2 regions of the Okibacterium sp. AC114 genome follow, and region 2 is predicted to be linked to the other one. Evidence: riboswitches for the same ligand, from Rfam matches in the RefSeq annotation. Region 2 holds a riboswitch; the other holds the start of a gene.
What was found. A riboswitch is a leader RNA that binds a small molecule or an ion and turns the genes downstream of it on or off. The one in region 2 is predicted to bind thiamine pyrophosphate.
Positions count from the first base shown of each region.

Region 1: another riboswitch for thiamine pyrophosphate. It lies ahead of ACZ6IE_RS06260 (ECF transporter S component); the one in region 2 lies ahead of thiM (hydroxyethylthiazole kinase).

Region 1 covers NZ_CEEDBR010000001.1:1,294,872-1,310,291, forward strand. The annotation lists gene ligA (NAD-dependent DNA ligase LigA) at 1-354, shown strand, start outside; gene ACZ6IE_RS06220 (long-chain-fatty-acid--CoA ligase) at 458-2,152, opposite strand; gene gatC (Asp-tRNA(Asn)/Glu-tRNA(Gln) amidotransferase subunit GatC) at 2,249-2,548, shown strand; gene gatA (Asp-tRNA(Asn)/Glu-tRNA(Gln) amidotransferase subunit GatA) at 2,545-4,056, shown strand; gene gatB (Asp-tRNA(Asn)/Glu-tRNA(Gln) amidotransferase subunit GatB) at 4,056-5,564, shown strand; gene ACZ6IE_RS06240 (hypothetical protein) at 5,674-6,276, shown strand; gene ACZ6IE_RS06245 (TIGR03086 family metal-binding protein) at 6,285-6,860, opposite strand; gene ACZ6IE_RS06250 (DNA polymerase IV) at 6,971-8,299, shown strand; gene ACZ6IE_RS06255 (hypothetical protein) at 8,296-8,646, shown strand; TPP riboswitch at 8,691-8,800, shown strand; gene ACZ6IE_RS06260 (ECF transporter S component) at 8,838-9,470, shown strand; gene ACZ6IE_RS06265 (ABC transporter ATP-binding protein) at 9,481-11,121, shown strand; gene ACZ6IE_RS06270 (energy-coupling factor transporter transmembrane component T family protein) at 11,118-11,921, shown strand; gene ACZ6IE_RS06275 (AAA family ATPase) at 11,918-12,553, shown strand; tRNA gene ACZ6IE_RS06280 (tRNA-Arg) at 12,582-12,657, opposite strand; gene ACZ6IE_RS06285 (SCO4848 family membrane protein) at 12,699-12,917, opposite strand; gene orn (oligoribonuclease) at 12,959-13,579, shown strand; tRNA gene ACZ6IE_RS06295 (tRNA-His) at 13,629-13,704, shown strand; gene ACZ6IE_RS06300 (metallopeptidase family protein) at 13,805-14,179, shown strand; gene ACZ6IE_RS06305 (D-alanyl-D-alanine carboxypeptidase family protein) at 14,215-15,420, shown strand, end outside.
Region 2 covers NZ_CEEDBR010000001.1:649,543-664,962, forward strand. The annotation lists gene ACZ6IE_RS03215 (MarR family winged helix-turn-helix transcriptional regulator) at 96-584, shown strand; gene ACZ6IE_RS03220 (MFS transporter) at 584-1,816, shown strand; gene ACZ6IE_RS03225 (3-oxoacyl-ACP reductase) at 1,905-2,681, opposite strand; gene thiD (bifunctional hydroxymethylpyrimidine kinase/phosphomethylpyrimidine kinase) at 2,703-3,632, opposite strand; gene thiE (thiamine phosphate synthase) at 3,629-4,285, opposite strand; gene thiM (hydroxyethylthiazole kinase) at 4,282-5,220, opposite strand; TPP riboswitch at 5,213-5,310, opposite strand; gene ACZ6IE_RS03245 (FAD-binding oxidoreductase) at 5,398-6,948, shown strand; gene ACZ6IE_RS03250 (LamG-like jellyroll fold domain-containing protein) at 7,120-9,762, shown strand; gene ACZ6IE_RS03255 (LacI family DNA-binding transcriptional regulator) at 9,889-10,902, opposite strand; gene ACZ6IE_RS03260 (ABC transporter substrate-binding protein) at 11,281-12,633, shown strand; gene ACZ6IE_RS03265 (carbohydrate ABC transporter permease) at 12,716-13,684, shown strand; gene ACZ6IE_RS03270 (carbohydrate ABC transporter permease) at 13,681-14,679, shown strand; gene ACZ6IE_RS03275 (ABC transporter ATP-binding protein) at 14,847-15,420, shown strand, end outside.

The DNA.
Region 1 (15,420 bases), 650 kb from region 2:
GGGCCGGGGGCCGCTACCGAGGCCGGGGGAGTGCTCTCGGGCGTCACGGTCGTGGCCACCGGTTCGCTCGAGGGGTTCACGCGCGAAGGTGCCCTCGAAGCCATCGTGCAGGCGGGCGGCAAAGCCGCATCCAGCGTCTCGAAGAAGACCGACTTCGTCGCCGCGGGCCCGGGCGCGGGATCGAAGCTCGCCAAAGCCGAGGCCCTCGGCGTGCGCATCATCGACGCCGAGCAGTTCGCGCTTCTCCTGCAAGAAGGCCCGGCCGCGCTGGCCGAAGCCCCTGAGGTCCAAGCCCCTGAGGTCCAAGGCCCTGAGGCCAAGTCGCCCGAGGCTTCGGACCCAGCGGCTGAATAGCTCGGCACGCTCCCGCACGGCGCTGAGGTGAACGCAGCGTCCTCCCCGAGGCGTGAGCGGGTCGTCGCGCCTGCAGGTCTGGCGGCGCGACTCACCCGGACAACTAGCCCGCGATGATGTTCTCGCGCACCTTCTTGCGCAGAACCTTGCCGATGAGCGACACCGGCAACTCGTCCACGACCACGATGCGGCGCGGCACCTTGTACGGCGTCAGCTGATCACGCGCGAACGTGCGCAGCGCCTCGGCATCGATCGTCTGGCCCGGCGCGGCAACCACAGCGGCCACGACATCCTCGCCCGAATGCACCGAGGGCACGCCCACGACGGCCGCATCGGCAACCGACGGATGCGTGCGCAGCGCGTTCTCGACCTCGGTCGGTGCCACATTGAACCCGCCCGTGATGATCAGCTCTTTGATGCGGTCGACGACGCTCATGAAACCGTCCTCGTCGAGCGACACGATGTCGCCCGTACGGAACCAGCCGTCGACGAACACGGCCGCCGTCTCGTCGGGTTTGCGGTAATAGCCGCCGAACACCTGCGGCCCGCGGACCAACAGCTCGCCCTCGGAACCGATCGGCAGAACCTCGCGCGGGTCATCCTGATCGACAACGCGCACCTCGGTGCCGGGAAGCGGCAGCCCCACCGTGCCCGCCTTGCGGTTGCTCGCCACCGGGTTCGCCATCAACACCGGCGAACACTCGCTCAGGCCGTAACCCTCGACGAGGAATCCGCCGGTGGCGGCCTCCCAGGGCTCGACCAGCGTCTCGGGCAACGTCATGGCGCCCGAGATCGCGATCTCGATGCCCTTCAGCGACACGCCCTGCTCGGTGGCCGCGCGCAGCAGGCGGTCGGCGATGGGCGGCACGGCCGGCAGGAACGTGGGCGGGCGCTTGGCCGCCACCTTCAGCACCAGGTCAGGGTCGAACTTCGGGAACAGCACCAACCGCGCCCCCATGCTCATCGCAAACGTGAGGCATAGCGTGAGTCCGTAGGCGTGGAACATGGGCAGCACGGCATACACCGTGCACTTGCCGCGCTCGATCGTGGGCACCCACGCGCGCGATTGCGCCGCATTGGCGAGCAAGTTGCCGTGCGTCAGGGCCGCACCCTTGGGCGTCCCGGTCGTGCCCGAGGTGTACTGGATGATCGCGAGGTCACCCGTCTCGGGGCGAGGATGCTTCGCGTCGAGCTTCTTCGAGGCGACCAACTTCTCCCACAGCACCGTGCCCGACACCTTCTCGGTGAGAGCGGCTCGCGATTCGCGCGCCTTCTTGATGGGAAGCGTGAGGGCCGCTCGAGTGTGGGCGGGCATGGCGCGTGTGACGTCGACCGAGATCAGGGTGTCGACCGCGACATCCGAGGGGAACTCCTGCACCGTGCGCACGACCTTGTTCCACACGATGGCCGTTTTGGCGCCGTGGTCCTCGAACTGGTGCCGCAACTCGCGCGCCGTGTAGAGCGGGTTGTGCTCGACCACGATGGCGCCGAGGCGCAAAACGGCGTAGAACGCCACGATGTGCTGCGGGCAGTTCGGCAGCACGATGGCCACGGTGTCGCCCTTCGACACGCCCAGCCGGCGCAAGGCTTCGGCCACGCGCGCGATCTGCACGACCAGCTCGTCGTAGCTCGTGGTGCGGCCGAAGAACTCGAGAGCGGCGGTGCGGCCGTACTGGGACGCCGATTCGTCGACGAGATCGACCAGGCATCCGGTCTGCGTGGGGATGTCGGTGGGCACCCCCTCGGCATAACTCTTGAGCCAGGGTTTCGCGTCTTCGTTGGTCGCTTCGAGGTTCACGCCTCCACTTTAGGTGTCGAGCGCGATCGGGGCACCCGCCGGAACGCGCGTCGGCCATAGAATTAGGGCACACCACCCCCAATCAGATGGAGTGTTATGTCTGAAATCACGCCGGAGCTGGTGGCGCATCTCGCCAACCTCGCCCGGATCGACCTCGGCGACGACGAAATCCAGAGCCTCACGACAGAGCTCGGCCAGATCGTCGACAGCATCCAGAAGGTGCAAGAGGTCGCCACCGACGACGTCCCCGCCACCAGCCACCCGATCCCGCTCACCAACGTGTTCCGCGACGACGTCGTGGGCGAGACGTTGACCATCGAGCAGGCGCTGCAGAACGCGCCCGAACACGCCGACAACCGCTTCAAGGTTTCGGCGATCCTGGGGGAGGAACAGTGAGCGACATCATCCGCATGACCGCGGCCGAACTGGCCGAGAAGCTGTCGTCGCGCGAGATCAGCGCCGTCGAGGCCACGCGCGCCCACCTCGACCGCATCGCAGCCGTCGACGGCGACGTGCACGCGTTCCTGCACGTCTCAGACCACGCCATCCAGCAGGCCGAGCGCATCGACGAGCGCCGCGCCGCCGGTGAACAGCTCGGCGAACTCGCCGGTGTGCCGCTGGCCGTGAAAGACGTCCTCGTCACCACCGACATGCCCTCCACCTCGGGCTCGAAGATCCTCGAGGGCTACATGTCTCCTTACGACGCCACGGTCGTCAAGCGTGCGCGCGAGGCCGGCCTCGTGCCCCTCGGCAAGACCAACATGGATGAATTCGCCATGGGTTCCTCCACCGAGCACTCGGCATACGGCCCCACCAAGAACCCGTGGGACTTGACGCGCATCCCCGGTGGCTCGGGTGGCGGCTCGGCCGCGGCCGTCGCAGCCTTCGAGGCGCCCCTCGCGCTCGGCAGCGACACGGGTGGCTCCATCCGCCAGCCCGCCCACGTCACGGGCACCGTCGGCATGAAGCCTACCTACGGCGGAGTCAGCCGTTACGGCGCCATCGCGCTGGCCTCGTCGCTCGACCAGGTCGGCCCCGTCACGCGCACGGTGCTCGACGCCGGTCTGCTGCACGACGTCATCGGCGGCCACGACCCGCGCGACAGCACGTCGCTCCGCGACGAGTGGCCCTCCATGGCCGCCGCCGCCCGCGAGGGTGCCACCGGTCAGGTGCTGCGCGGCCTCAAGGTGGGCCTCGTGCGCGAATTCCAGGGCGACGGTTTCCAGGCGGGCGTCAAGAGCCGCTTCGACGAGGCCGTCCAGCAGCTCGAGGCGCAGGGCGCAGAGGTCATCGAGATCTCGGCACCGAACTTCGAATACGCGGTGTCGGCTTATTACCTGATCCTGCCCGCCGAGGCATCCAGCAACCTCGCCAAGTTCGACTCGGTGCGTTTCGGCATGCGCGTTCAGCCCGCAGGCGGCGGAACGGTCGAGCAGGTCATGTCGGCCACGCGCGAGGCCGGTTTCGGTCCCGAGGTCAAGCGCCGCATCATCCTCGGCACGTATGCCCTGAGCGCCGGCTACTACGACGCTTACTACGGCAGCGCGCAGAAGGTGCGCACGCTCATCCAGCGCGACTTCAACGCTGCCTTCGAGCAGGTCGACGTGATCGCCACGCCGTCCGCTCCGACGACCGCGTTCAAGCTGGGCGAGAAGCTCGGCGACCCGCTGGCCATGTACCTCAACGACCTGACCACGATCCCCGCCAACCTCGCGGGCGTTCCTGGCATCAGCGTGCCCATCGGTCTCGCCCCCGAGGACGGCCTGCCCGTCGGCATCCAGTTCATGGCCCCGGCCCGCGAAGACGCGCGTCTCTACCGCGTCGGCGCGGCGCTCGAGACTCTGCTCGACGACGCCCGCGGCCACACCCTCATTTCTGAAGCACCTGCCCTGGGAGGCAAATAATGGCGAAGGATCGGTTGCTCGACTTCGACGAAGCACTCGAACTGTTCGAACCCGTCCTCGGTTTCGAGGTGCACGTCGAACTGTCGACCAAGACCAAGATGTTCTCCGACGCGCCCAACGAGTTCGGCTCGCTGCCCAACACCAACGTGTCGCCCGTGTGCCTCGGCCTGCCCGGTTCGCTGCCCGTCGTCAACGGCCAGGCCGTGCGCTACTCGATCAGCCTGGGCCTCGCGCTCGGCTGCGAGATCGCACCGTCGAGCCGTTTCGCGCGCAAGAACTACTTCTACCCCGACCTGGCGAAGAACTACCAGATCTCGCAGTTCGACGAGCCCATCGCCTTCGAGGGGTCCGTCGACGTCGAGCTGTCAGACGGCACCATCGTGACGGTGCCCATCGAGCGCGCGCACATGGAGGAAGACGCCGGAAAGCTCACGCACGTGGGTGGTTCGACGGGCCGCATCCAGGGCGCGGAGTACTCGCTGGTCGACTATAACCGCGCGGGCGTGCCCCTCGTCGAGATCGTCACCAAGCCCATCTATGGCGCCGAGCACCGCGCGCCCGAGATCGCCAAGGCGTATGTGGCCACCATCCGTGACATCGTCGTGTCGCTCGGCATCTCCGAAGCCAAGATGGAACGCGGAAACCTGCGCTGCGACGCCAACGTGTCGCTGCGCCCCCGCGGCCAGAAGAAGCTCGGCACGCGCACCGAGACGAAGAACGTGAACTCGCTGCGTTCGGTCGAGCGTGCCGTGCGTTACGAGATCCAGCGGCAGGCGGCCATCCTGAAGGGTGGCGGCACCATCACGCAGGAGACGCGGCACTGGCACGAAGACACCGGCGCCACCTCGGCCGGCCGTCCGAAGTCCGACGCCGACGACTACCGTTACTTCCCCGAGCCCGACCTGCTGCCCGTCGAGCCGTCGCTCGAGCTGATCGAGGAGCTGCGTGCGGCCCTGCCAGAGCCCCCGGCCGCGCGTCGTCGCCGCCTGAAGGGCGAGTGGGGTTTCACCGACCTCGAGTTCCAGGATGTCGTCAACGGCGGTCTGCTCACCGAGATCACCGAGACGGTCACGGCCGGCGCGACCCCGCAGGCCGCACGCAAGTGGTGGACCGGCGAGATCTCCCGGCTCGCGAACGCGCAGGGGGTCGAGGCATCCTCGCTCGTCGAACCCGCGCAGGTCGCGGCGCTCACGCGTCTGGTCGACGACGGTACGCTGACCGACAAGCTCGCTCGCCAGGTGCTCGAAGGCGTCATCGCCGGCGAAGGCACCCCGCAGGAGGTCGTCGACAAGCGCGGCCTCGCGGTCGTGTCCGACGATGGAGCGCTCATCGCGGCCATCGACGAGGCGCTGTTGTCGCAGCCCGACGTGCTGGCCAAGATCAAGGACGGCAAGGTGCAGGCGGCTGGCGCCGTCATCGGCGCGGTCATGAAGGCCATGAAGGGGCAGGCCGACGCCGCCCGCGTGCGCGAACTCGTGCTCGAGCGTGCCGCGGCCGTCGAAGAGTAACCACTCGCCGCGGGCGCTTTCAGCCCCGTGACACGTCGAGGGGGTTGAGTCGAGATACACGGGCTCAACCCCCTCGCGCGTTTCCGGAAGCGAGGTCTACGATGACGCCATGCTCGTGGAGGGTACGATCCGTTGGCAGGTCACAGAGGACTGCCCCTGGGACGTGCTGCTCGCGCTTGCGCTCCGGGATCTGGCCGGCCTGGCGGGGGAGTGCGCCGAGACGATCCCGCCCGTGCATCCGGTGCCAGAAGCCGCTGCAGACGCCGACCTCGAGGGAATCGACCGGGTCGCGCTGGCGGCGCAGTGGCGCGGATGGTGGGCCGGGATCATCCTGCGCGAGACGCGACCATTCATGTCGCCCGTGCGCCCGCCGCATTTCGAGGTGTTCGACCGAGCCCTCGAGTTGCAGGAGCTGCTCTATCGACACTATGACGCGGCCATGCGCTGGAGCATCGATCGTCACGCCGAATATGAGCGCTCGGTCCGGCAGCGCGGGTCGTCGCTGCCGGCGATCTACCGGCTCGTCCAGCGTCGACAGCTGCAACTGCGCCGTCAATCCAACTCGTTCCGTGTCGACCTCACGGTGCTTCCGTTGTCGCTCTACGGCGGTTGGGTCGTGGCGCCCGACACGATCGTCGTGAGCTCGTCGCTGCGGGACGATCCCGATGCCTTCCAGGCGTGGTTCGAACCGATCGTCGAGGCGCTCGTGTGAAGGCTGGTCTAGCTGCCGAAGGGGGCGCGCACGTCGCGACCCGTGAGCGCGAGCAGGCGCGACTGCAGGGGAGCATCTTCATCGACCGCGACAGGCGACGCGAATAATCCGGATGCCTCGAGCGTCTCCTTCTGGGGTGCGAAGACGCTCCATACGGCCTCGACCAGGTCGTCGTCGAGCCGCTCGTCGGCACCCACCGCTTTCGCGAGATCCCACGTGTGGATCGCGACATCCGACACCTGCTCGGCGAGGTATTCGCGCACGGTCACGGTGTCATAGCTGAGGTGCACGGGTGCGTCGTGGGATGCTTCCTGCCACGCGTTGGTGGCCCGCTCCGAGTGTCGGTGCCACTCGGCCTTCAGGTCGTCGGACAGCGGGTTGAGCAACCCCTGCGCCTGCCGCGTGGTCATGCCGGTGAGCAGTGCGGACACCCACTGCTGCTCGTCGATCACGTGCTGCACGAGCTGGCGCACGTTCCAGTCGGTGTCGGGCGTCGGGGCATCCCAATCGGTGACCTGTTCGAGGCGGCGCGTGAATTCTTCGTGCGCGGTGCGCTGCAGTGCCAGCCAGTCGTAGTCGGTCATCGGTGCCTCCCGGTCGGTGTGTCCCCGACCACTGTAACGCCCGGGCACGCGAGCCATTCCCGGGCTCCAGCACCCGCTTCGAATGTCGGTGGCGCCTGAGAGAATGAAGTGTGTCCCGCCAAGATGGTCTCTCGCGTCGCGTCTCCGACGACGACGCCTCCGGCGAGGGCGCGCACATTCTGCACATCGATATGGACGCCTTCTTCGCGTCGGTCGAATTGCTCGACTATCCCGAGCTGCGCGGCAAGCCGGTCATCATCGGCAACCCGACGGGCCGCTCGGTCGTCACGAGCGCCACCTACGAGGCCCGCCGCTACGGGGTGACGGCCGCCATGCCCGTGTCGAAGGCTATCCGTCTGTGCCCGCAGGCCGTCATCCTCGAGCCGCATCACGCGCGCTACAGCCATTTCTCGAAGCGCGTCATGGCCATCTTCGAAGAGGCGACGCCGCTCGTCGAGAAGCTGTCGATCGACGAGGCGTTCCTCGATGTGGCCGGCGCCCGCCGCCTGCTCGGCACGCCCGCCGAGATCGGCCGCATGCTGCGCCGGCGCGTCCACGAAGAGACGGGGCTCACGTGCTCGGTCGGTGCGGCCGGGTCGAAGTTCGTGGCCAAGCTGGCGTCGTCGGCCGCGAAACCCGATGGCCTGCTGGTCGTGCCGCCGGCCGAGACGCTGCAGTTCCTGCATCCGCTTCCCATCCGTGCGTTATGGGGTGTGGGTGGGCGCACCGAAGAATCGTTGCTGCGCATGGGTTTGCGCACGGTCGGCGACGTCGCCGCGGCGCCCCTGACCGTGCTCGAGCGGGCGGTCGGCGCGGCCACGGGGCGCAAGCTGCACGAGCTCGCACGCGGCATCGACGACCGGCGCATCGTCACGCAGTCCACCGAGAAGAGCGTCGGTCACGAGGTCACGTTCGACGAAGACATCCGCGATCCGGCGCGCATCAGACGCGAGATCCTCGGCCTGTCCGATCGCGTCGGGCAGCGCCTGCGCGCGGCGGGTCTTTCGGGGCGCACCGTGTCGATCAAGGTGCGATACTCCGATTTCACGACCGTCACGCGTTCGCGCACGCTCGAAGACCCGAGCAATGTGTCGAAGCGGTTCTATGAAGAGGCCGCCGACCTGTTCGATGCGTTGCACACCGATGGCCGCGCCATCCGTCTCATCGGCGTGCGAGCCGAGCAACTGACCGAGGGTGGCCCCGGAGCCCTGCTGTGGGATCCCGACGAAGAGTGGCGCGAGGCCGAGACGATGATCGACTCGCTGCGCAAGAGGTTCGGCTCGGGCGCCATCGGTTCGGCGGCGCTCCTCAGCGGAACGACGCGCACCGGGCGCGATCAGGCGGCGGCCGCATCCGCCCAGCGGGCCGACCAAGCGCGTCGAGAAGCTGACCGCAACCCCTTGGACGGGGAAGCCCCGCAGAGTAACTTTGGGGCATGAGCAACCTTTCACTCGACCTGGCCAACTCCTTCAAATCGCTCGGCGTCTCAACCGTCTACGGTGAGCCTGTCGAGTTCGAGGGGGGCTCCCTCATTCCCGTCGCACTGACCTGGTACGGCTTCGGCGCCGGTGAAGGCGAGAACATCGAAGACGGCGACGAGAACGTCGCCGGTTCGGGTTCGGGCGGTGGCGGCGGTGGTGCCTCTATCCCGATCGGCGCCTACGTCAAGGCGGCCGACGGCATCCGCTTCGAGCCCAACGTCGTCTCGCTCCTCGCCGTCGGCATCCCGGCCATCTGGGTCACGGGTAAGGCCCTCGCGCGCATCATCAAGGCGCTCAAGAAGTAGTCCTCACTTTCTCGGCCCCGCGGCAACTCGCCGCGGGGCTATAATTTTGTCAACACGGGAGTCCGGTGAGCCGGGCTGAGAGGAAGGTTCTCAACCTTCGACCGTCGAACCTGATCTGGATCATGCCAGCGCAGGGAGGCATCCATCTCCTTACCCGTGCCCTCATTCACCGAATAGAAGGGGCACGTATCGTGTCAACGCGCACTGAATCACTCGCACAACCGCAGGCTCCGGCCGCCCCCAGTCCGTTCCGCTGGCGGGTCGTCGACATCGTCGTGGCCAGCGTTCTCGGCGTCGCCGCCGGCATCGTCTTCTGGGCCTGGGGTCTTGGATGGAGCGCCATCAGCGCCCCCTTCCAGTTCCTGCCCGGCCTGCAAGCATCGCTCGCCACCCTGTGGGTGGCCGCCGGAGTTCTCGGCGCCCTCGTCATCCGCAAACCCGGCGCGGCCATCTTCGTCGAAACCGTCGCCGCGGCCGTCTCGGCCCTCGTCGGCACCCAATGGGGAGGATTCCTCACCATCGAGGCCGGCATCGTGCAGGGCCTCGGCGCCGAAATCATCTTCCTGCTGTTCTTCTACCGCGTCTGGAACCTGCCCGTCGCTATGCTCGCCGGCGCCGGCGCTGGTCTCGCCATGGCCATCAACGACCTGGTGCTGTGGTACCCGGGTTCGGCGTTCGGCTTCGTCGCCGTCTACACGATCTCGGCGATCATCGGTGGCGCCATCGTCGCCGGAGTGTTGCCGTGGCTCGCGGCCAAGGGGCTCGCTCGCACGGGCGCGCTCGATCGTTTCGCGTCGGGACGGGCATCCGCTCGACGTGTCTGACGACGAGACAATGTCGGTGCGCCCGGCCGGGGTCGAGGCCCGCGGCTGGGCGTTCCGGCACGCCAGCCGGCTCGCCTGGGCGGTCGACGGGCTCGACCTGTCGATCGAGCCGGGGGAGCGCGTGCTACTCCTCGGGCCGTCGGGTGCCGGCAAGTCGACGCTCATCCAGGCCCTGGCCGGCGTTCTCGGAGACACTGCCGACGAGGGCGAATCACGAGGTTCCCTTCTCATCGACGGGATGCTTCCCGCCGCCGTCCGCGGTCGTGCGGGCCTCGTGTTGCAAGATCCAGACTCGCAGGTGATCCTGGCTCGTGTGGGTGACGACGTGGCCTTCGGCTGCGAGAACCTCGGCGTCGACCGCGGCGAGATCTGGCGGCGTGTGGGCTGGGCACTCGATGCGGTGGGTCTCGATGTGGCGCTCGATCATCCCACGTCGCAGTTGTCGGGTGGGCAGAAGCAGCGGCTTGCGTTGGCCGGTGTGCTGGCGATGCATCCCGGCCTGTTGTTGTTGGATGAGCCCACGGCCAACCTCGACCCCGCGGGTGTGGCCGAGGTGCGGCATGCCGTGGCGCGCGTGCTCGAACGCACGGGCGCGACGCTCGTCGTGATCGAACACCGGGTCGACACCTGGGCGTCGGTCGTCGACCGCGTCGTCGTGCTCGAACCGAACGGCGGCGTCAGCGCGGATGGCTCGGTCGAGCGGGTGTTGGGGGATGCCGCGACGGCCGAGCGTTTGCGCGAGGCGGGTGTGTGGGTGCCCGGGTGGCGCCCCGAGGCTCCCGCGCGGCGTACCCAGCCCGGAACGAGTTCGGGCATCGCATCGGGCTCCGCCTCTGGAACGGCCACGGGTGCTGGTGCGAATGCTGGTGCTGGTGCGGGTGCGGGTGCGGGTGCTGGTGCTGGTGCTGGTGCCGACGACGGTGTGTTGCTGCGCGCAACCGGCCTGTCCGTCGGACGGCCCGGTCAACATCCCGTGCAGACCGATCTCTCGCTCGACCTGCGCGACCGAGAACTCCTCGCGATCGAGGGCCCGAACGGTGCCGGCAAATCGACCCTCGCGCTCACTCTCGCGGGCCTGCTCGCCCCACAGGCGGGCTCGGTGACCGCGAGCGACCTGCTCCGGGGCGATAACCGGGTGGATGTCTCACCCCACCGCTGGCGATCGCGAGAACTCCTCACCCGCATCGGCATGGTCTTCCAAGACCCCGAGCATCAGATCCTCAAGCCGACCGTGCGCGAAGACCTCCTGGTGGGTCCGCGCGCCGTCGCGGGTGGGAGCTCACGCAGGGCGCTGCCCGCCGACATCCTCGCCCGTGTCGACGAGGTGCTCGAGCGTCTGCGCCTCACGCATCTCGCCGAGGCGAACCCTTATACGCTCTCCGGCGGTGAGAAACGACGCCTCTCGGTGGCCACGGCGCTCGTCACGGGGCCGCGCGTGCTCGTGCTCGACGAACCGACGTTCGGGCAGGATGCCCGCACCTGGCGCGAACTCGTGGCGCTGCTCGCCGAGCTCCGAGACGGAGGTACCTCGATCGTGGCCGTCAGCCACGACGCCGACTTCGTGCGCGTGCTGGCCGACCGCCGCATCGAGGTGCGCGCGACGAGCGGGGCCCACCGAACGGATGAGCGCTTCGGGGGAGTGATCGCATGACGACCGCATCAGCGATGCCCGCCGAATCCACCCGCCCAGGCCCCGTCATCTACCGCATCAACCCGGTCGCCAAGCTCGCGGCCACCATCCCGCTGAGTCTCGCCCTCGTGCTCACGCTCGACTGGCTCTCGGCCACGGTCGCCCTCCTGCTCGAACTCGCGCTCCTCGGCTGGGCCGGCCTCGGCTGGCGGCAATTCTGGCGCCGCACCCTGCCCATCTGGCTGGCGGCTCCGCTCGCCGGGCTCAGCATGGTGCTCTATGGACAGGCTTCCGGCGAAACCTATGTGCAGTTCGGCATCCTGCACGTCACGGATGGTTCGATCGCGATCGGTGTGGCCACGGCTCTGCGCATCGTGGCCATCGCTCTGCCCGCTGTCGTTCTCTTCGTCACGATCGATCCCACCGATCTGGCCGACGGGCTCGCCCAGATCGTGAAGCTCCCGGCCCGTTTCGTTCTCGGAGCCCTGGCCGGCCTGCGCATGGTCGGCCTCTTCATCGACGACTGGCGTTCGCTGGCCCTCGCTCGTCGGGCCCGCGGCGTCGCCGACTCCGGCCGTCTGCGACGTTTCGCGGGCCAGAGCATCGCGCTGCTCGTGCTCGCCATCCGCCGCGGTTCGAAGCTGGCCACGGCCATGGAGGCCCGCGGCTTCGGCTCGCCCATCCCGCGCACCTGGTCGCGCGTCTCACGTTTCCACCGAGCGGATGCCGTCCTCATCCTGATCGGCATCGGCATCGCTGCGGCGGCCGTCGTCGTCAGCGTTTCGGCGGGCACCTGGAACTTCATCCTGGGCGGCTCATGACCGACCTCGCCTCGCTGACGGATCTCGTGCGGCGCGCCTGGGCGGCAGCGCCGGACGATAGATCTGCTCGCCTCAGGGACGGCGCGACCTTCTCTGCGCCGCCCTCGACAACCCATTCATCGTCGACACCGCACGCGCCGGCCGCGAGGCTCCTCCTCATCGACGGCCCCAGCGGCTCGGGAAAATCGACGCTCGCGGACGAGTTGCACGCTGCTCTCTCCGACACGGGCGCCATCCTCATCCGCATGGATGAGATCTACCCGGGCTGGGGCGGCCTCGACGAGGCGACCACCATCCTCGCGCGCGATGTGCTGGGCCCCTGGCGTCACGGCGAGCCCGCGGGCCACGCGCGCTGGGACTGGGCGGCCGACGCTGCGGCGGGATGGCGCGACATTCCGCCGGGACATCCGCTCATCGTCGAGGGATGCGGCGCCGCGAGCGGCTGGACAGACGACCCCGCCGCCGTGCTCGTGTGGGTGGAAGCATCCGACGAGACTCGCAAGCGCCGTGCCCTCGAACGGGACGCGGGCACCTTCGACGCCCACTGGGAGATGTGGGATGCCCAGTGGCGCAACTATCTCGCGCGGGCGGACTATCGGGCGCGAGCCGATGCCGTCGTCCGCACCGACTGAGGCGCTCGGCGCTCAGTGCCACGAGAAGTGGTGCCCCCGGCAGGATTCGAACCTGCGACCAAGAGATTAGAAGGCTCCTGCTCTATCCCCTGAGCTACGGAGGCGAAGGGTTGCCCTTCCAGGTTATCGCAGCCGCCGGGCGGTCTCAGGCCTGCACGAGGCCGATCACGCCGAAGACGGCCGATACGAGCGCGATGAGAAGCGAGATGCCGATCAACACGGCGTGCACGATGAGGAACTTGGTGGGCTTGCCCGCGGCATCCCGAGCGCGTGTGTCTTTGCTGACGCGTTTGTAGAACTGGGGCCAGACGATGGCGTTCCAGACGGCGTTCACGAGAAGCAGGATGGCGAGGGTAACGGTCACGCGCTCAATCCTATGTCGGGGGCCCACACTAGGATCGAGGCATGGGTAGCGTTACAGACCGCCTCGTGTGGATCGATTGTGAAATGACCGGGCTCGACCTCGCCGTCGACGAATTGGTAGAGATCGCCGTGGTCATCACCGACTTCGACTTGAAGCCTGTCGACGAGGGCATCAGCATCGTCATCAAGCCAGATGCCTCGGCGCTGGCCAATATGGGCGAGTTCGTGACGAACATGCACCAGACCTCGGGCCTTCTCGAAGAGATCCCCAACGGCGTGAGCCTGGCCGAGGCCGAATACGAGACGCTCGAGTACATCCTCAAGCATGTGCCCGACCAGCTGAAGGCGCCGCTGGCCGGCAACAGCATCGGCACCGACCGCGCGTTCCTCGCCAAGTTCATGCCGCGCGTCGACGCGCACCTGCACTACCGCAACGTCGATGTGTCGTCGATCAAGGAGCTGGCCAAGCGCTGGTTCCCGCGCGTGTACTTCAACGCCCCCTCGAAGAACGGCGGCCACCGTGCCCTCGCCGACATCCTCGAGTCCATCCGCGAGCTCGACTACTACCGCCACGCCGTGTTCGTAGCCGACCCCGGTCCCTCGAGCGACGAGGCCAAAACCGCCGCTCAGGCGAGTGTGGACAAGTTCGCCCTGGATATGTAATACACTTTTCTAGTTGCGTTCGAGCCCGAGAGGGATTCAGACGCGCATGGTGGGTATAGCTCAGTTGGTAGAGCGCCTGATTGTGGTTCAGGAGGTCGCGGGTTCAAGCCCCGTTACTCACCCCAAGTAGAATTCGATGCCAGAGGCACTCTGGTTCCGGCGAGTCGCGTTCGCATCTCGGCCGGGTGTTCGAACCGATCCGCACGAATGTGACCGGAGGCTCCGATGTCGACGCACCCCGGTTTCGAACCCCTCGACGTCGCAGCGGGACCCTTCGAGGAACTCGTCGTCGACGAACTCGACGAGCTTCCCGACGACATGGTCGACGGCCTCGACAACATCGTCTTCGTCGTCGAGGACCGCCCCGAGGACGGCTCGCTGGACCTGCTCGGCCTGTACGACGGTGTCGCGCTGACGGAGCGCGGCCAATACGGCTTCGGCGAAATGCCCGACCGCATCGTCCTCTACCGCGAACCACTCCTCGCCATCTCACGCGACCTCGACGAGCTGCGCGACCAGATCCACGTCACCCTGGTGCACGAGATCGCCCACTTCTACGGCATCGACGACGAGAAGTTGCACGAACTCGGGTGGGGCTAAACGCCCACGCCCGGTCATCCGGTTACTCTGACCACATGAGTGCCTCTTACCGACCCCGTGCGCGGTGGGGTCGCATCATCGGGATTCCGCTCGGAACCCTCGCCATCCTGGCCGTCGGCCTCTACGGCCCGGCCACGCTCATCGGCCCGCTGCCGGCCGCCACGTTCGAACCAGCGGCCGCCGCGACCAGCGAGGTCATGGGCACGCCTGTCGCTCTTCCAGAAACCGGTTCTTCGGCCGTCACCCTGGCTGACGTCGACGCACCCATTGCCACCGCGGGCACCTCAGATCCTCTGCCGGCGGCCGGCACCGTGAAAGTCATCACGGCCCTCGTCGTCCTCGACAAACATCCGCTCGGCGCCGGCGAGCAGGGCGCCACACTTCCGATCGAGCGCGCCGATTTCGATTCCTACACCGATTACGCGAAAAACGGCGCACGAACGGTTCCCGTCTTCCTCGGCGAGAACTGGACGCAGCTCGAGATGCTGCAGGCGCTGCTGCTCGGTTCGTCGAACAACCACGCGGACTCGTTGGCGCGCTGGGCCTTCGGCAGCACCGAGACGTTCGTCACTGAAGCCAACGCCTGGCTGCGCGAGAACGGCATGCAGAACACGACGCTGGCGGACGCGACGGGGCTCTCCGAGCAGTCTGTGGCGACGGCATCCGATCTCGCGCGCATCGCCCAGCTAGCCGACGACAACGAGGCCATCTCGGCGATCGTGTCCAACCCGTCGACGGCATTGGCGTCCCGGCGCGGCGTCGACAACACCACCGCCTATCTCGCCGACCTCGGCGTGACGGGCCTCTCGCGCAGCTACACGGATGCAGCGGGCGTTAGTTTCCTCTACGCCGCCACGGTTTCCAAGGAAGGACAGAGCCTCACCTTCTACGGCGCCTACGTCGGACAGCCCGACTACGAGAGCCTCGAGGCGAGCGTGCGGGCGCTCATGGATTCGGCCCAGGCGGGAGTTCAGATCGCGCCGCCGTTGCCCGCGGGCACGGTTCTCGGCACGGTGACGTCGGCCTGGGGCCGCGAGGCCGACGTCGTGGCCGGGCGCCTCGCCCCGCGCATGGTGTGGAAGACCGACACCGCAAAACCCGTCGTCACCCTCGACGAGGTGCGTATCGCGACGAAGGGCCAACGCATCGGCACGGCCACCGTGACGGCTGCGGGCGCCGAAAGGGATGCCCCGGCGCTGCTCGAGGCGTCGCTGCCCGACCCCGGTCCGCTCTGGCGCCTG
Region 2 (15,420 bases):
GTGGCGCCTTTCGGCGTTTCCGGATGCCGGAGCCCGACGGTTCGCCGACAGAGAAGCGGGAGAATGCATAGCCAAGCTATGTATATAATTGAGTAATGCTTACCGTAGATCAGAAGGCAGAGCCGGGAGTCTCTGCCGACCAGCTACCCCTCCTCCTCGGCGATCTCGTGACCGTCGCCAACCGCCTCACGCGCCTCGCCGCGCAGTCCACCGAGAGCGCAGAATCGCCCGCCGTGTGGCGCACGCTCTCGACGCTCGTCTCGCTGGGCCCCGTGCGCCTCGGAGAATTGGCCCGCCAGAGCCGGGTGTCGCAGCCCACGATGACGAAGATCATCCGCAACCTCGACCAGGTCGACTGGGTCAAGCGCATCGTCGACGTCGATGATGGGCGCGCCTGGCAGATCGCCATCACGCCCAAGGGGGAGAAGGCGCTGCATGAATGGCGCGACACCCTCGCCGAGGCCCTCGTGCCGCACTTCTCCGACCTGGCGCCCGAAGAACTCGAGCACCTGACCGAAGCCACGCGCATTCTGCAGCAGCGCGTCGCCGTGGGCACGCTCCTCTCCAAACGGGACGACGCCTGATGGCGGGCCACCAGAGCGCCGGCCTCGGCGCCGTTCTCAAGCAACCCCGCTCGGTGTGGGCCGTCGCCTTCGCGAGCGTCATCGCCTTCATGGGAATCGGTCTCGTCGACCCCATCCTGCCGGCCATCGCGGCCGACCTGCAAGCCACGCCCACCGAAGCCGAGATGCTGTTCACCAGCTACCTCGTCGTCACCGGTGTGGCCATGTTCTTCACCAGTTGGTTGTCGAGCCGCATCGGCGCCAAGCGCACGCTGCTCATCGGCCTCGCGCTCATCGTCGCGTTCGCGCTGGCGGCCGGGCTGTCGGGCAACGTCGAATCCGTCATCGGCTTCCGCGCCGGCTGGGGTCTCGGCAACGCGCTGTTCATCTCGACCGCGTTGGCCACGATCGTGGGGGCGGCATCCGGGGGAACGTCGACCGCCATCATCCTCTATGAGGCGGCGCTCGGCCTGGGTATCGCCATCGGGCCTTTGCTCGGCGGACTGCTCGGCTCGTGGAGCTGGCGCGGACCGTTCTTCGGCACCGCCGTGCTCATGGCGGTCGGATTTATCGCCATCGTCGTGTTGCTGGGCAAGGAGGAGACGAAGCCCACGCCCATCAAGCTGTCGGCTCCGTTCAAGGCGCTCGGCCGCCCGGCTTTGGCCGTGCTCGCCGCGACCGCGCTGTTCTACAACATCGCGTTCTTCGTGCTGCTGGCCTACACGCCGTTCCCGCTCGAGCTGCCCGCCCTGCAACTGGGCTTCGTCTTCTTCGGCTGGGGCATCGGCCTGGCCGTCACGAGCGTGCTCGTCGCCCCCGTTCTCACCGCCCGGATGCCGCGCACCCGCGTGCTCTGGATGACGCTCATCCTGCTCTCGCTCGACCTCATCGCCGCGGGGCTGCTCATCGACGTCAAGGCGGGACTGATCGTCTGCGTCATCGTCGGTGGGCTCATCCTCGGCATCATGAACACGGTGCTGACCGAATGCGTCATGGAGGCGACCGACCTGCCCCGTTCGGTGGCGTCGTCGTCCTACTCGGCCGTGCGGTTCCTCGGCGGAGCCGTTGCCCCGCCCGTCGCGTCCGAGCTGGCCAAGATCTTCACGCCGTCGGTGCCGTACTACGCCGCCGCCGGTTCGGCCCTCGTGGCCATGCTCATCGTGCTGCTCGGCCGCAAGGCGCTCGCCCGCGTGAACGCGCCCATCAAGTCTGAACTCGAAGAGGCTGAGGCGATCGCCATCGGCGAGAGCTGATCCTCGACGAGACGTGAATGCGGTGCCATCCCTGCGTGGATGGCACCGCATTTGTCCTCTATGGGCTCTCCTCGGGGCCCATGCGCCATCAATTTTTGACGAGGCCTCCGTCGACGACGAGGTTTTGGCCCGTGACCGAGCGGGAGAGCGGGCTCGCGAAAAAGAGGACGGCGTCGGCGAACTCGTCGGGGGTGACGACGCGGCCGAGCGGGGTGGCCGCGGCGATGGCGTCGAAGACGGCCTCGGGGGTGGCGGCGCTCGCGTCGGTGGTGCGGAGGAGACCGCCCGACGCCATGTTGACGGTGATGCCGTGTGGGCCGAGGTCGGCCGCGAGCGTGCGCGTGAGGGAGAGGACCGCCGCCTTCGCGGCCGTGTAGTCGTGGTAGGGCACGACCGGGTTCTGGAACAGGTTCGTGCCGATGGTGATGATGCGGCCGAAGCCCGCGGCGCGCATTGCGGGCAGGGCGGCCTGTGTCGTGTTGAGGGTGGCTCGGACCGTGCCCTCGAACTGGGCGGCGAAGGCATCCCAGCCGATGGTGTCGGCGGATGCGCGGGCGTCGCCGTTGAAGGAGAAGTCGGCGAGGGCGTTGTTGACCACGGTCGTGATGGGGTGGCCGAAGTGAGCGTGGGCGGCCGAGAAGAGCGCTGCCACCTCGTCGGGTGAGGTGACGTCGGCTTGTAGCGCGACGGCGCGCGGGGTGCTCGAGCCGGCGTTGAGCGTGTCGGCGAGGGCTTCGGCGCTGGCACGCGAGGAGCGGTAGTTGACGACGACGCGGGCGCCTTCGCGGGCGAACGCGCGGGCGATGGAGTGGCCGAGGCCGCGACCGGCGCCTGTGACGAGAACGATCTGTTCGGAGAGGAGCATGAGGTTCTTTCGGTGGTGAGGTCAGGACTGGGTGAGTGACGCGGTGGCCGACGCATCCGCCCAGAGGGAGTGGAAGTGGTTGATGGGGCCGTTTCCGCGGCCAACGTGGAGCTCGTCGGCGGAGCGCAGACTGTCGAGCAGCCAGGCCTTCGAGAGGGTCAGGGCGTGCACCCAGTCGCCGGTCTGAGCCTGGCGCGTGGCGATGGCCGACGAGAGCGAGCATCCGGTGCCATGGGTGTTGCGTGTGGCCGCGCGGGTGCCGGGGACCTCGGCGAGCCCGTCGGGGATACGGCCGCGCGCTGCGACGTCGACGAGGGCGTCGGGGCAGTCGTCGCCCGCCAGGTGCCCACCCTTGGCCAGCACGATAGCGCCCGAACTCTCGGAGAGGCGGCGCGCCTGGTCGAGTGCCACCGCCCACGTCGAGGCGGTCGGCTCGCGCACCAGAACGCCCAGCTCGCTGAGGTTCGGGGTGACGAGATCGCAGCGCTCGATGAGCCGTCGCACGGCATCCTCGGCCCGGGCATCGAGCAGCCGGTCGCCGCTCGTGGCCACCATGACGGGGTCGAGCACGACGAGGGGCGGTCGGATGCGGGCGAGCCACTCGTCGACCACGGCGACCGTCGTCTCGTCGCCCAACATGCCGATCTTGACCGCGTCGATCTCGACGTCGTCGCTGACCGCGTCGAGTTGTTCCCTGAGAAACGCGGCGGGCGGTGTGTGGACCGAGCGCACGCCGCAGGTGTTCTGGGCGACGAGCGCCGTGACGACGGCCATGCCGTAGCCGCCGTTCGCCGCGATGCTCTTGAGGTCGGCCTGAATGCCGGCGCCACCGGTCGGATCGGTGCCCGCGACGCTCAGCACGCGAGGGATGTCGGCGCCGATCCTGTCGTGGGGCGCGGCCGAGTCATGCTGTGCGCGCGAGTCGCTGCGGATGGTCGAATCGCCGTTCATCGTGCCCACTCCGCTCGCAGGTCGCGGGCGGAGCGTTCCGGATCGGGGGCCGCGCAGAGCGCCGAGACGACCGCGACGCCGTCGGCTCCGGCATCCCGCAACGGGCGGATGTCGTCGAACCCGATGCCGCCGATGGCCACGGCGGGAAGGCGGCTGGCGGCCCGGCGCTCGCCGAAACCGGCGACACCGATGGGCTCGGGATGGTCGGGTTTCGTGGTGGTCGCGCGAATGACCCCGATGCCCAGGTAGTCGACGACCTCGGCGGGCAACGCGTTGGCCGCCTCGACCTCGACGAGTGAGGATGCCGTGAGCCCGACGATCGCCGTTTCGCCCACGATGTGCCGCACATCTGTCGCCGGCAGGTCGCTCTGGCCCACATGGACGCCGTGAACCGCCGCACCCCGGGCGCGCGCCGCGAGGAAGACGTCGACGCGGTCGTTCATGAGCACGGGAACCCGGCCGTTGCACGCCCGCGCCACAGTGAGGAGCAGCTGCAGGGCCTCGGCCGCGCTGCTGTCCTTCGCCCGCACCTGCACCGTCGTCGCTCCACCCCGCACAGCGGCCTCGACCGTCGCCGCGACACCGCGCTCGCCGCACAGGGCGGTGTCGGTGACGAGGTAGAGGGAGAGGTCGAGGGCGTGACGCGCGGTCACGAACGCACCGCGCGGTCGGCGACGGTTGCCGCGTCGAGAGCGTGGAGAGCATCGATGAAGGCGACCGCGAATGAGCCGGGCCCGGGTCGAGCGGCGCGGAGATCCACGAGGATCTCGGCATGATCGTCGGCGGCATTCGAGGTCGCCGGAATGCGACCCGAGCCGGGACCGGATTCGGGCGCCCCGACCAAGACTTCGGCCGCGACCTCGGCCGCGATCGTATAGTTCGTCACCGCGGCCACGGTCGCCTCGAAAAGATCGCCGTCGTGGACGACCGAGAGGTAGGCGGCGATGGTGGCACCGAGCGCGCAACCGCCGCCCGTGATGAGCGTCAGCAGCTCGGTTCCGTTCGCCAGGCGGGCGACCCGCTCGCCGTCCGTCACGAGGTCGATCGCGCCCGAGACGGCCACGACGCTGCCGTGCGTGCGTGCGAGCATCCGGGCCGCGTCGAGGGCGTCGTCGGCGCCGGCCACCGAGTCGACGCCGCGCCCACCCGCGCCCGCGCCAGCCAGCGCCAGGATCTCTGACGGGTTGCCGCGGATCACGCTCGGCCGCATCGCGACCAGCTCGTGGGCCAGCTCGGTGCGCACGGGCAGCGCTCCGATGGCGACGGGGTCGAGCACCCACGGTGTGCCCGCCTCGGATGCAGCAACGGCGGCCTCGCGCGCGGCATCCCGTTGCTCGGATGTCGGGGTTCCCAGGTTGACGAGCAGCCCCGACGCGATGCGCGCGAACAGCCCGGCCTCGACGGGGATGTCGACCATCGCGGGGGAGGCGCCCTGGGCGAGCAGCACGTTTGCCGTGATGTTCGCCACGACATGATTCGTGATGCACTGCACGAGCGGAGCGGCTGAACGCATCCGCTCGAGGTGGGCGGCCGGGGAAAATGGGCCGGTGGTGGGCAGGGTCGTACTGGTGCCTGGGCGAATACTCATCCGCGGACATCCCTTCGCTAGTTCTAACTAGATCAGGTTCGACGGGTGTGTTCTCAGCCCGCATTCGTGCGGGCACCCCGTGTCACTGAGACGACTATAGCGGCCTGATCGTGACGTCGACGGACGGATGGGGGAGAGGTCCTGCCGCGCGCGGCGCTCGCGCAGTAGGCTCCGGTCATGGCAGAACTGACGAGGCGCCAGGCGATTCTGCTCGCGGGCGCGACGCTGATGCTCTCGGGGTGCACGTCGCCCGCAACACCCACCGCGAGCCCCACGGCCGCGGGCACGCCGACGGCCGTGAAGACTGCGACGGCGGCCGATTGGCAGGCGTTCGCGGCGCAGCTGAAGGGCGCGCTGGTGTTGCCGGCCGATGCCGACTACGCGCAGCTCAAACTCGTCGAGAACCCGCGGTTCGACGACGCCCAGCCGCTCGCCATCCTCGAGGCGGCGACTGCGGATGATGTGGCGGCCGCGATCACGTTCGCGACCGCTCATGCCGTGCCCCTCGCCATCCGGTCGGGTGGCCACAGCTATCCCGGATACTCGGCGGGCGGGGCGAGCGGAACCGATGTGCCGCCGTCGCTCGTCATCGACGTGCGCCCGCTCGACCAGGTGACGGTCGCAAGCGACGGGACGGCGACCATCGGGGCCGGTGCGGCGCTCGCATCCGTGTATGCCGCGCTCTCAGCCGAGGGTCGGGCTATCGGGGCCGGATCGTGCGCCACGGTCGGTGTCGCCGGGCTCACCTTGGGCGGCGGTGTCGGCGTGCTCACGCGCACCTTCGGCCTGACGTGCGATCAGGTCACGGCCATCGAGATTGTCACGGCCGACGGAAAAGTCGTCACGGCGTCGGCAACCACCGAACCCGAGCTGTTCTGGGCATTGCGCGGCGGCGGTGGCGGGCACCTGGGCGTGGTCACGTCGTTCACGTTCCAGACGCAGGCGGCGCCCACCGTCACCATGTTCTTCCTGTCGTGGCCGTTCGCGCAGGCCGCGGCCGTGGTCGAGGCGTGGCAGAGCTGGATGCCCCAGACCGACCCGGGCCTCTGGTCGACGTTGAAGCTGCTGGGCGGGCCCGTGAAGCATCCGACCGGCCCGGCGATCACGATGTCTGGCACGTGGCTGGGCGCGCCCGGGCAGCTCGCGGCACAGCTGGCGGGGCTCACGAACGCCGTGAAGCCCAGCACCAACACGTCGTCGACGCACGACTACGGGCAGGCCATGGCGACCTACGCGGGATGCTCGAATATCGCCGTCGCGCAGTGCAACACGGGCCCGGGCGGCAGCTTGAAACGCGAATCGTTCGGGGCGACGTCGCATATCGCGCAGGCGCCGCTCGATGCGGCCGGGATTCAGGCCCTGATCGGCCAGGCCACGGCGGCCGGCCAGGTGGGCGGCATGATCGAGGGCGGCGTGTCGATCGACGCGCTCGGCGGGCAGGTCGCGAAGGTCGGCGCGGGCGATACCGCGTTCCCGTGGCGCGATGCCCTCGCCACCGTGCAATACACGGCCACCTTCGAGAACGGCGCCGATCCCGCGCCCTTCGACGCCTACGCGCGCGGGTTCCGGCAGGCCATGCAGCCGCACTGGGGCGACGGCGCCTACGTGAACTATTCGGATGCCTCGATCACCGACCCTGACAGCGCCTACTTCGGCGCGAACAAGGCTCGCCTGCAGGCCGCGCGCAAGAAATACGATCCCGCGGGGCTGTTCACGCAGCCGCAGTAACCCGTTCGATCCGCGGGTCACCGCGGGGCGGCCGGACCGATCCCCGGGGACACGGACCGCCGGGCCGTTCGGCCGCTCCGCGCACCGAGACACCCGTTGTTCACCCCCGGATGGGGGCCAGTTTGCCACGCGGCTAGCGGCCCGTCGATGCGCCCCCCGAGGCTGGCGAGCGTGAAAACTCCTCGACTCCTCTCCGCGTTCCCCGCGGCGGCGTTGGTCGGATGCCTGGGGGCCGGCCTCATCGCCGCCGCTCCCGCATCCGCCGCCCCGACGCCCGCCACCCAACCCGCCGAAACGACCGCAGCGGCATCCCCCGTCGCCGCAGCCGCAGCGCCCGCCCCCGGCGCCACCACCGACGCGTCGCGCTTCACCCTCGCGGTGCTGCCCGACACGCAGTTCTATTCGCGCTACTCGGCCGACCAGTTCATCCCGCGCTACGGCGACGACCCGTTCTCGGTGCAGACGGACTGGCTCGCCACAAACGCCGACGCGCTGCAGATCCCGTTCGTCACCCACCTCGGCGATGTCGTCGACCGCGTGGGCGTGAACAACGAGTGGATCGCCGCCGACAACGCCATGAAGAACCTCGACGAGGCGAAGCTGCCCTACTCGATCCTCGCCGGCAACCACGACGTGCGCGACAGCAACGACAACCTCTTCGACGACCAGTACAACCTCGCCAACGAGCCGTTCCTCAAGTGGTTCGGCCCGAACCGGGCGCAGAACGTGTCGACGTTCCAGGGCAGCGACCCCACGGGCTTCAACCAGTTCCACATCTTCGAGGCCGACGGCCAGAAGTACATGGTCCTGGCGCTCTCGTGGCGTGCCTCGGATGCGACGCTCGCGTGGGCCGCCGACGTCATGGCGCAGCATCCCACCGTGCCCGTCATCCTGACCACGCACCAGGTGATCGACATCGCGCCCGACGGCGAGACGCCCCGCGAGACCGACTACGGCCTGCGCCTCTGGGACAAGCTCATCAAGAACCACGACCAGATCTTCCTCACGCTGAACGGCCACTTCCACGGCTCGTCGCGCCTCGACAAGACCAACGACTTCGGTCACACGGTCACCGAGGTCGTCATCGACTACCAGATGGCCTATGAGGGCGGTGACGGTTACCTCGGCCTCTACGAGTTCGACCTGACGAACGACGTGATCAACGTGCAGACCGCCTCGCCGTGGGTCACCTGGAAGCCGCAGGAAACCCTGACGAGCTACGACCAGCCGTTCCTCGAGGGCTCGCAGCAGCAGTTCAGCCTGCCCATCGACTTCTCCGAACGGTTCAAGGGTTTCAACCCGACGTTCGCCGCTGGCCCCGCCGACACCCCGTCGCTCGGCCAGAAGGCGCGCGACATCCTGCTCGACGGTTTCGTCGGACCCGACCCCATCACGACCGAATTCCCGGGCTCGCCGGCCGACTACCCCGAGGTTCCGGGCACGCTCGCGCACTGGCAGTTCAACGGCCTCGACGGCGTCGTGGGCACCGATGTGACGATTCCGGATGTCGCGGGCGACGGGTCGAACGACCTGCACCGCGCCGACCCCGCCGCCACCAACTCGGTCGGCACCGAGCTCTCGGACGTCACCATCGAGTCCGACGACGTGCACGGCTACTCCGCCGACCAGGCGGGTGCGTGCTTCACCAACTCGTCGGGCAGCCGCTACAGCTACCTCACGACCGACAAGGATGCCCCGGTCAACAACGCCGACCTCTCGAAGGGCTACACGATCGAGACGTTCGTGAAGATGAGCCCCGAGTGGACGCCCGCCGCCAACCAGTGGTCGAAGTTCCTGACCCACACGGGCAACCGCTCGAAGATCGACGGCTTCGCCAAGACGCAGTGGGACTGGACGGCCTCACCGACGGCCCTCGGCATCTCGAACCTGCGTGAGTTCCAGTGGACGACCGTTCCGGGTGACCCCACCAAGGGCGACCGCACCAACTGGTCCGGCGAGATCATGGTCGACTCGTGGTCGCACGTGGCCGTCGTGAGCGACGCGGAGAAGGGCACCATCACGATGTACGTCGACGGTGCGCCCGTTCTGCGCAACGCGGTCGACGCGGCCGGCATCTCGGCCAACCCCGACATGCCGTGGATCATCGGCTCGGACTGGGTCGACGACGCCGCGCGCAACGGCTGGAACGGCTGCGTGGGTGAAACCCGCATCATCGACCACGCGACGGGCCCGGCCGAGTGGCTGACCTCGCGCGCCGACCTCACCGGCTTCACGGTCACGGATGCCCCGAGCGGCACCCTTCAGGCCGGCTCGCGTGTCACCACGCTCTCCGGAACGGGCCTGCCCGGCGCCGAGGTGCGCATCGACGGAGGCGTCACCGACGCCGAGCCGATGACCGCGCGCGCCGAGTCGAACGCCCGCGTCATGGCCCTGGATGCCGCGACCGTCGTGGCCGAGGACGGCACCTGGACGTACTCGTTCCCCACGCCGCTGACCGGTTCGGGCTCCTACTCCTACGAGGCCGTGCAAGCGCTCGGCACGCGGGCGTCCGACCCCGTGACGGTGGCCTTCGCCATCGCCGCGGCACCGGTCGACCCGACGCCGACGCCCGCTCCGACTCCCGGAACCCCCGGAACGCCCGGCGACCCGTCGGCCACGCCCGCGCCGGTTCCTGGCGCTGACGCGCCCGCAGGTGGTGCCGTGCCCATCGGCGGCTCGGCGGGTTCCGACGGCGACTTGGCCGACACGGGCGCCGCGCCCGCCGGCGGACTCATCGCCGCGTCGCTCATCCTGATGCTGGGTAGCGCTCTGCTCCTGTCGCAGCGCCGCCGACGCGTGAGCGCCGACAGCTAGCCGACACGCATCGCACGAGGCGGGCGCCACTCCGAGACAACCTCGGGGCGGCGCCCGTCGTCGTTGCGGGGCCGACCGGCTGCGGCGCCGACCAGATCGCCCTCGTGCGCACGGTCGTGGCCGAGATCAGACGCCCGCGGGCCGCCCCGTGCTCGATCGCATGACGAGGCGGGTCGGCAGATCGCGCACGCCCGGTTCGGCCGACTCACCGTCGATGCCCGCCAGGATCATGTCGGCGGCGATGACGCCCTGTTCGCGCGGATGCTGCTCCACCGTCGTGAGGGAGAACAGCTCGGCGTAGTCGTGCCCGTCGATGCCGATGACCGACAGGTCGGTCGGCACCGCTATGCCCATGCGACGCGCCGCGATGATGGTGCCGATGGCGACCTCGTCGCTGGCCGCGAAGATGGCCGTCGGGCGGTTCGCCGGGTTGCTCAGCAGCTGCACGGCGGCGTCGTACCCGCCCGGCACGCTGAGCTGCGTGGGCACGAATTGGTCCGCTTCGGCCAGACCGGCGTCGGCCAGGGCGGCGCGATACCCGGCCAGGCGCTCGCCGTGCACCGAGAAGTCGAGCTGTTCGGCCAGGCTGCCGCCGATGTGAGCGATGCGCTGGTGCCCGAGCCGGATCAGGTGCTCGGTGGCCAGGGCCGCGACGCGTTCATCGTCGATGGCGATCGTGGGGATGCCCTCGAGGGGCCCGCCGATGCCGACGAGGGGGATGCCGAGGCGGTGCAAGCGTTCGAGCTCGTCGCCCGCCGGCTGGATGTTCACGGCGATGACGCCGTCGAAGCGTTTGCGCGCCAGGAAGAAGTCGAAGACGCGGTCGCGCACCGGGCTGAACGGCTCGAGCGTGTAGAGCGTCATGTCATAGCCGCGCGCGAGCAGCTGCTGTTCGATGCCCTCGAGGATCTGCCCGAAGAACCAGCGCCCGATATAGGGGATGACGACGCCCACGTTCTTGGTGTGCCCCGTGACGAGGCTCGCGGCGTTGGGCGAAGCGACATATCCGATGGTGCTCGCGGCCTGCACGACACGCTGACGTGTCTCGGGCGAGACGTAGCCTTTTCCTGACAGCGCCCTCGACGCCGTGGCCTTGGAAACGCCCGCGAGTGCGGCGACATCCGCTATTGCACCGGCCATGTCGCCTCCCTCCATTGGGTGTCCTGGGTTAGCGTAGCGGCAAAATTCGGCCCGTGGAACCGGTTACACAATTTCCCGACTTGCGGATGCCTGCCGCCCATCGTGTACGCTAGGGCAAGAAATCGTGAGAGCGCGATCATCGCCGTATTCGTTACCAATCTGTGCTTGTAAAACCCCCGACGATGCCGTAGCTTGACGCATGGAACCGGTTCCCTAACAGGGCCCGACCTGTTCCAGACGGCAGCTACGCACGACGAAATCGCCGACATCCTTCCGGGGGTGCGGCACGCAATGATGCGGCTCGTTCCAACGAACTGCGATCGCGGATTTCACCCTGCAGCAATCCCGAATGCACCACACTCAATGAGGAGATATGAGATGAGTCCCAAGCGCTATCGCCGAGCACTTCTTCCGCTCGCAGCCGCTGGAATCGTCGGCCTGGCCCTCACCGGTTGTACCGGTGACATCGCAGCCGGCGACAAAGAGAACACCGACTGCTCGGCCTACGACGCCTACGGCACGTTCGAGGGCAGCCCCGAGGTGTCGATCGGCGGCACGATCCAAGACGCCGAGGCCGACCGCCTCGTCGAATCCTGGAAAGACTTCCAGACCTGCACCGGCATCACGGTCAACTACCAGGGCACCAAAGAGTTCGAATCGCAGATCTCGGTGCTCGCCGAGGCCGGCAACGCGCCCGACCTGGGCATCATCCCGCAGCCCGGTCTGTTCAACCGCCTCGTCGACGGCGGCTTCCTGAAGCCCGCCACCAAAGAGGTAGAAGCCAACGTCGACGAGTTCTGGTCCGAAGACTGGAAGGGCTACGGCACCGGCAGCGACGGCACGTTCTACGCCGCCCCGCTCATGGCCAGCATCAAGGGCTACGTCTGGTACTCCCCGACGGAGTTCAAGGACAAGGGCTACGAGATCCCGAAGACGCTCGACGAGCTCAACACCCTCACGAAGAAGATCGCCGACGAGGGCGACCACAAGCCCTGGTGTGTCGGACTCGGCTCCGGTGACGCCACCGGTTGGCCGGGAACGGACTGGATCGAGGACTACGTCCTGCGCCAGGCCGGCCCCGACACCTACGACAAGTGGGTTTCGCACGAGATCCCCTTCAACGACCCCGCCATCGTCGAAGCCTTCGACTCGGTCGGCGAGATCATCAAGAACCCCGACTACGTGAACGGTGGCCTCGGTGACGTGGCCTCGGTCATCTCGACCGAGTTCGGCGACGCCGGCCTGCCGATCCTCGACGGGACCTGCTCGCTGCACCACCAGGCCTCGTTCTACGAGGGCTTCTGGAAGGAAGGCACCAAGGTTGCCTCTGACGGCGACGTCTACGCCTTCCTCCTGCCCGGCACCGAAGCCAGCGACGACAAGGTCGTCACCGGTGGTGGCGAGTTCGTCGGCGCCTTCAAGGAGAGCAAAGAGATCGACGCCGTGCGCGCCTACCTCTCGAGCGACACCTGGGCCAACAACCGCGTGAAGCTCGGCGGTGTCATCAGCGCCAACAAGGGCCTCGATGCCTCCAACGCCTCGAGCGAGTTGCTGCAGGACAGCGTCAAGATCCTGCAGGACGAGAACACCACGTTCCGCTTCGACGGATCTGACCTGATGCCCGGTGCCGTCGGCACCGACTCCTTCTGGAAGGGCATCGTCGCCTGGGTCGGTGGCCAGGACACCAAGACCACGGTCGACTTCATCGAAAACAGCTGGCCCTCCAGCTAACAACACCCGAACACCCGGGGTGGGCTCGCCGAGAGGCGGGCCCACTCCGTTCAATTCACCGACGAATGAAGGGTGCTGAGCTATGACCAGTGCTGATCTCATCGGAAAGATCCTCCAAGTGGTGGGTGGCCTCGCCATCTTCGCCGCCGTGATCGGTCTTCTCCTGTTCTTCCTCGACCGCGCCCCGAAGCGCGGCCGCGACTACTGGCAGTTGGCCGGATTCCTCCTCCCCACCGCCGTTCTCATCATCGCCGGACTGATCTACCCCGCGTTCCGCACGAGCCTCCTCGCGTTCCAGAACAACTCGGGCGAGTGGACCCTCGACAACTTCGTCTGGATGTTCACGCAGCCCTCGACTCTCGTGACGCTCGGCAACACGGTCATCTGGGTCATCCTGGTGCCCCTGCTCGCGACATCCATCGGTCTGGCCTACGCCTACTTCATCGACAAGGCCCGCGGCGAGAAGATCTACAAGGCACTGGTCTTCATGCCCATGGCCATCTCGTTCGTCGGCGCCGGAATCATCTGGCGCTTCGTCTACGACTACCGCGGCGAAGGCCGCGAACAGATCGGTCTGCTCAACCAGATCGTCGTCTGGTTCGGCGGGGCCCCCGTTCAGTGGCTGCAGTCGTCGCCCATCAACACGTTCCTGCTGATCGTCGTCATGATCTGGATCCAGACCGGTTTCGCCATGGTCATCCTGTCGGCAGCCATCAAGGCCGTTCCCGTCGAGCAGCTCGAGGCCGCGCAGCTCGACGGCACCAACGGATGGCAGCGCTTCCGCAACGTGGTTCTGCCCGGCATCCGCGGCTCGCTCGTCGTCGTTGTGACCACCATCTCCATCGCCACCCTGAAGGTCTTCGACATCGTCCGCACGATGACGGGCGGAAACTTCAACACCAGCGTGGTGGCCAACGAGATGTACACCCAGGCGTTCCGCGCCGGTGAGCAGGGACGAGGCGCCGCACTCGCGCTCATCCTGTTCCTGCTCGTCATGCCGATCGTCATCTACAACGTGCGCACGATGCGGAAGCAGAGGGAGATCCGATGAGCGTCACACCGACCCCGATCGAAGTGGCCACCGACGAGAAGACGGCCCGCCGCCTGCGTCGCGGCGAAGAGCTCGAAGAGCAGCCCACCAAGGCCGGCCGCGTCAAGAAGCGGCTCACGTCGCGCAGCGCCACGGTCGTCGCCTTGATCATCGCGATCGTCTGGACCATCCCCACCTTCGGCCTCTTCGTCTCGTCGTTCCGACCGGCCGAAGAGATCCAGTCGAACGGCTGGTGGACCATCTTCCAGAACCCGGGCTTCACGTTCGACAACTACTCAGAGGTGCTGTTCTCGGCCTCGCAGTCGTCGCCGCAGCTGGGCGCCTACTTCGTCAACTCGCTGGCCATCGCCATCCCGGCCACGGTCTTCCCGCTCGTGATCGCCTGCATGGCGGCCTACGCCTTCGCCTGGATCAAGTTCAAGGGCTCGAACGCGCTGTTCATCCTCGTGTTCGCGCTGCAGATCATCCCCATCCAGATGGCCCTGCTGCCCCTGCTGCAGATGTTCACCGCTGTGCTGCGGCCCATTCAGGCGGGTCTGCACGACGCGATCCCCATGATCCCCGAGCAGAACTACCTGCCCGTGTGGGTGGCGCACACGATCTTCGCGCTGCCGCTGGCGATCTTCCTGCTGCACAACTTCATCGCCGAGATTCCGGGCGAGGTCATCGAGGCCGCGCGCGTCGACGGTGCCACGCACAGCCAGATCTTCTTCCGCATCGTGTTGCCGCTGGCCCTGCCGGCCATCGCGTCGTTCGCGATCTTCCAGTTCCTGTGGGTCTGGAACGACCTCTTGGTGGCGTTGATCTTCTCGGGAGGCACACAAGACGTGGCCCCGCTGACGCAACGCCTGGCAGAGCTGTCGGGAACGCGCGGGCAAGACTGGCAGCGACTCACCGCCGCCGCCTTCGTGTCGCTCGTCGTTCCGCTCATCGTGTTCTTCAGCCTGCAGCGCTACTTCGTGCGCGGGTTGCTGGCCGGATCGACGAAGGGCTGACCCGAACCTTCCTTCGTCACGAACCGCCCCGAACGGATGCCTCAGGCACCCGCTCGGGGCGGTTCGCCGTTTCCGCAGAACGGCGCCTCTTATAGCGTGCGCGGGCGCCGGTCGCGAGGGCCCGTCGACCGCACGAGAGCGGTGTTTTCGCGGCGTAAGGTGAGGGGATGAGTATGCGTGGGGGCCCGGGCGGCAGGCGTGTCGGCGGGGCCGACGAAGAAGCCCAGCGCGCCGCGAACGCCGAGGCACCGCGCATCCCGAATCTGTTCCGCCGCATCATGGAGCTGTTCGCCCCGCACCGCACGCGCATCACGCTCACGGTCGCGCTCGTGCTGGTCGGCGCTGCCCTCACGGTCATCCCGCCGCTGCTCGTCGAGCAGGCTTTCGACGTGGGGCTCTTCCCGCCCGACGGCGGCCCCAACCTGACAGCGCTTGCCGAGATCGTCGGCCTCATGATCGTGATCTACATCGTCGCGGCACTCGTGGGCGTCTGGCAGACCTACCTCACGGCCACTGTCGGCAACACGGTCATGGGCGATCTGCGCGTGACGCTCTTCACCAAGCTGCAGTCGATGGAGCTCGGGTTCTTCACGCGAACGAAGACCGGCGTCATCCAATCGCGTCTGCAGAACGACGTGGGCGGCGTGGCGAGCGTGCTCACCAACACCATTCAGAGCGTGCTCGGCAATACCGTCAACGTGATCGCGGCGCTCGTGGCCATGCTCATCATCAATTGGCAGC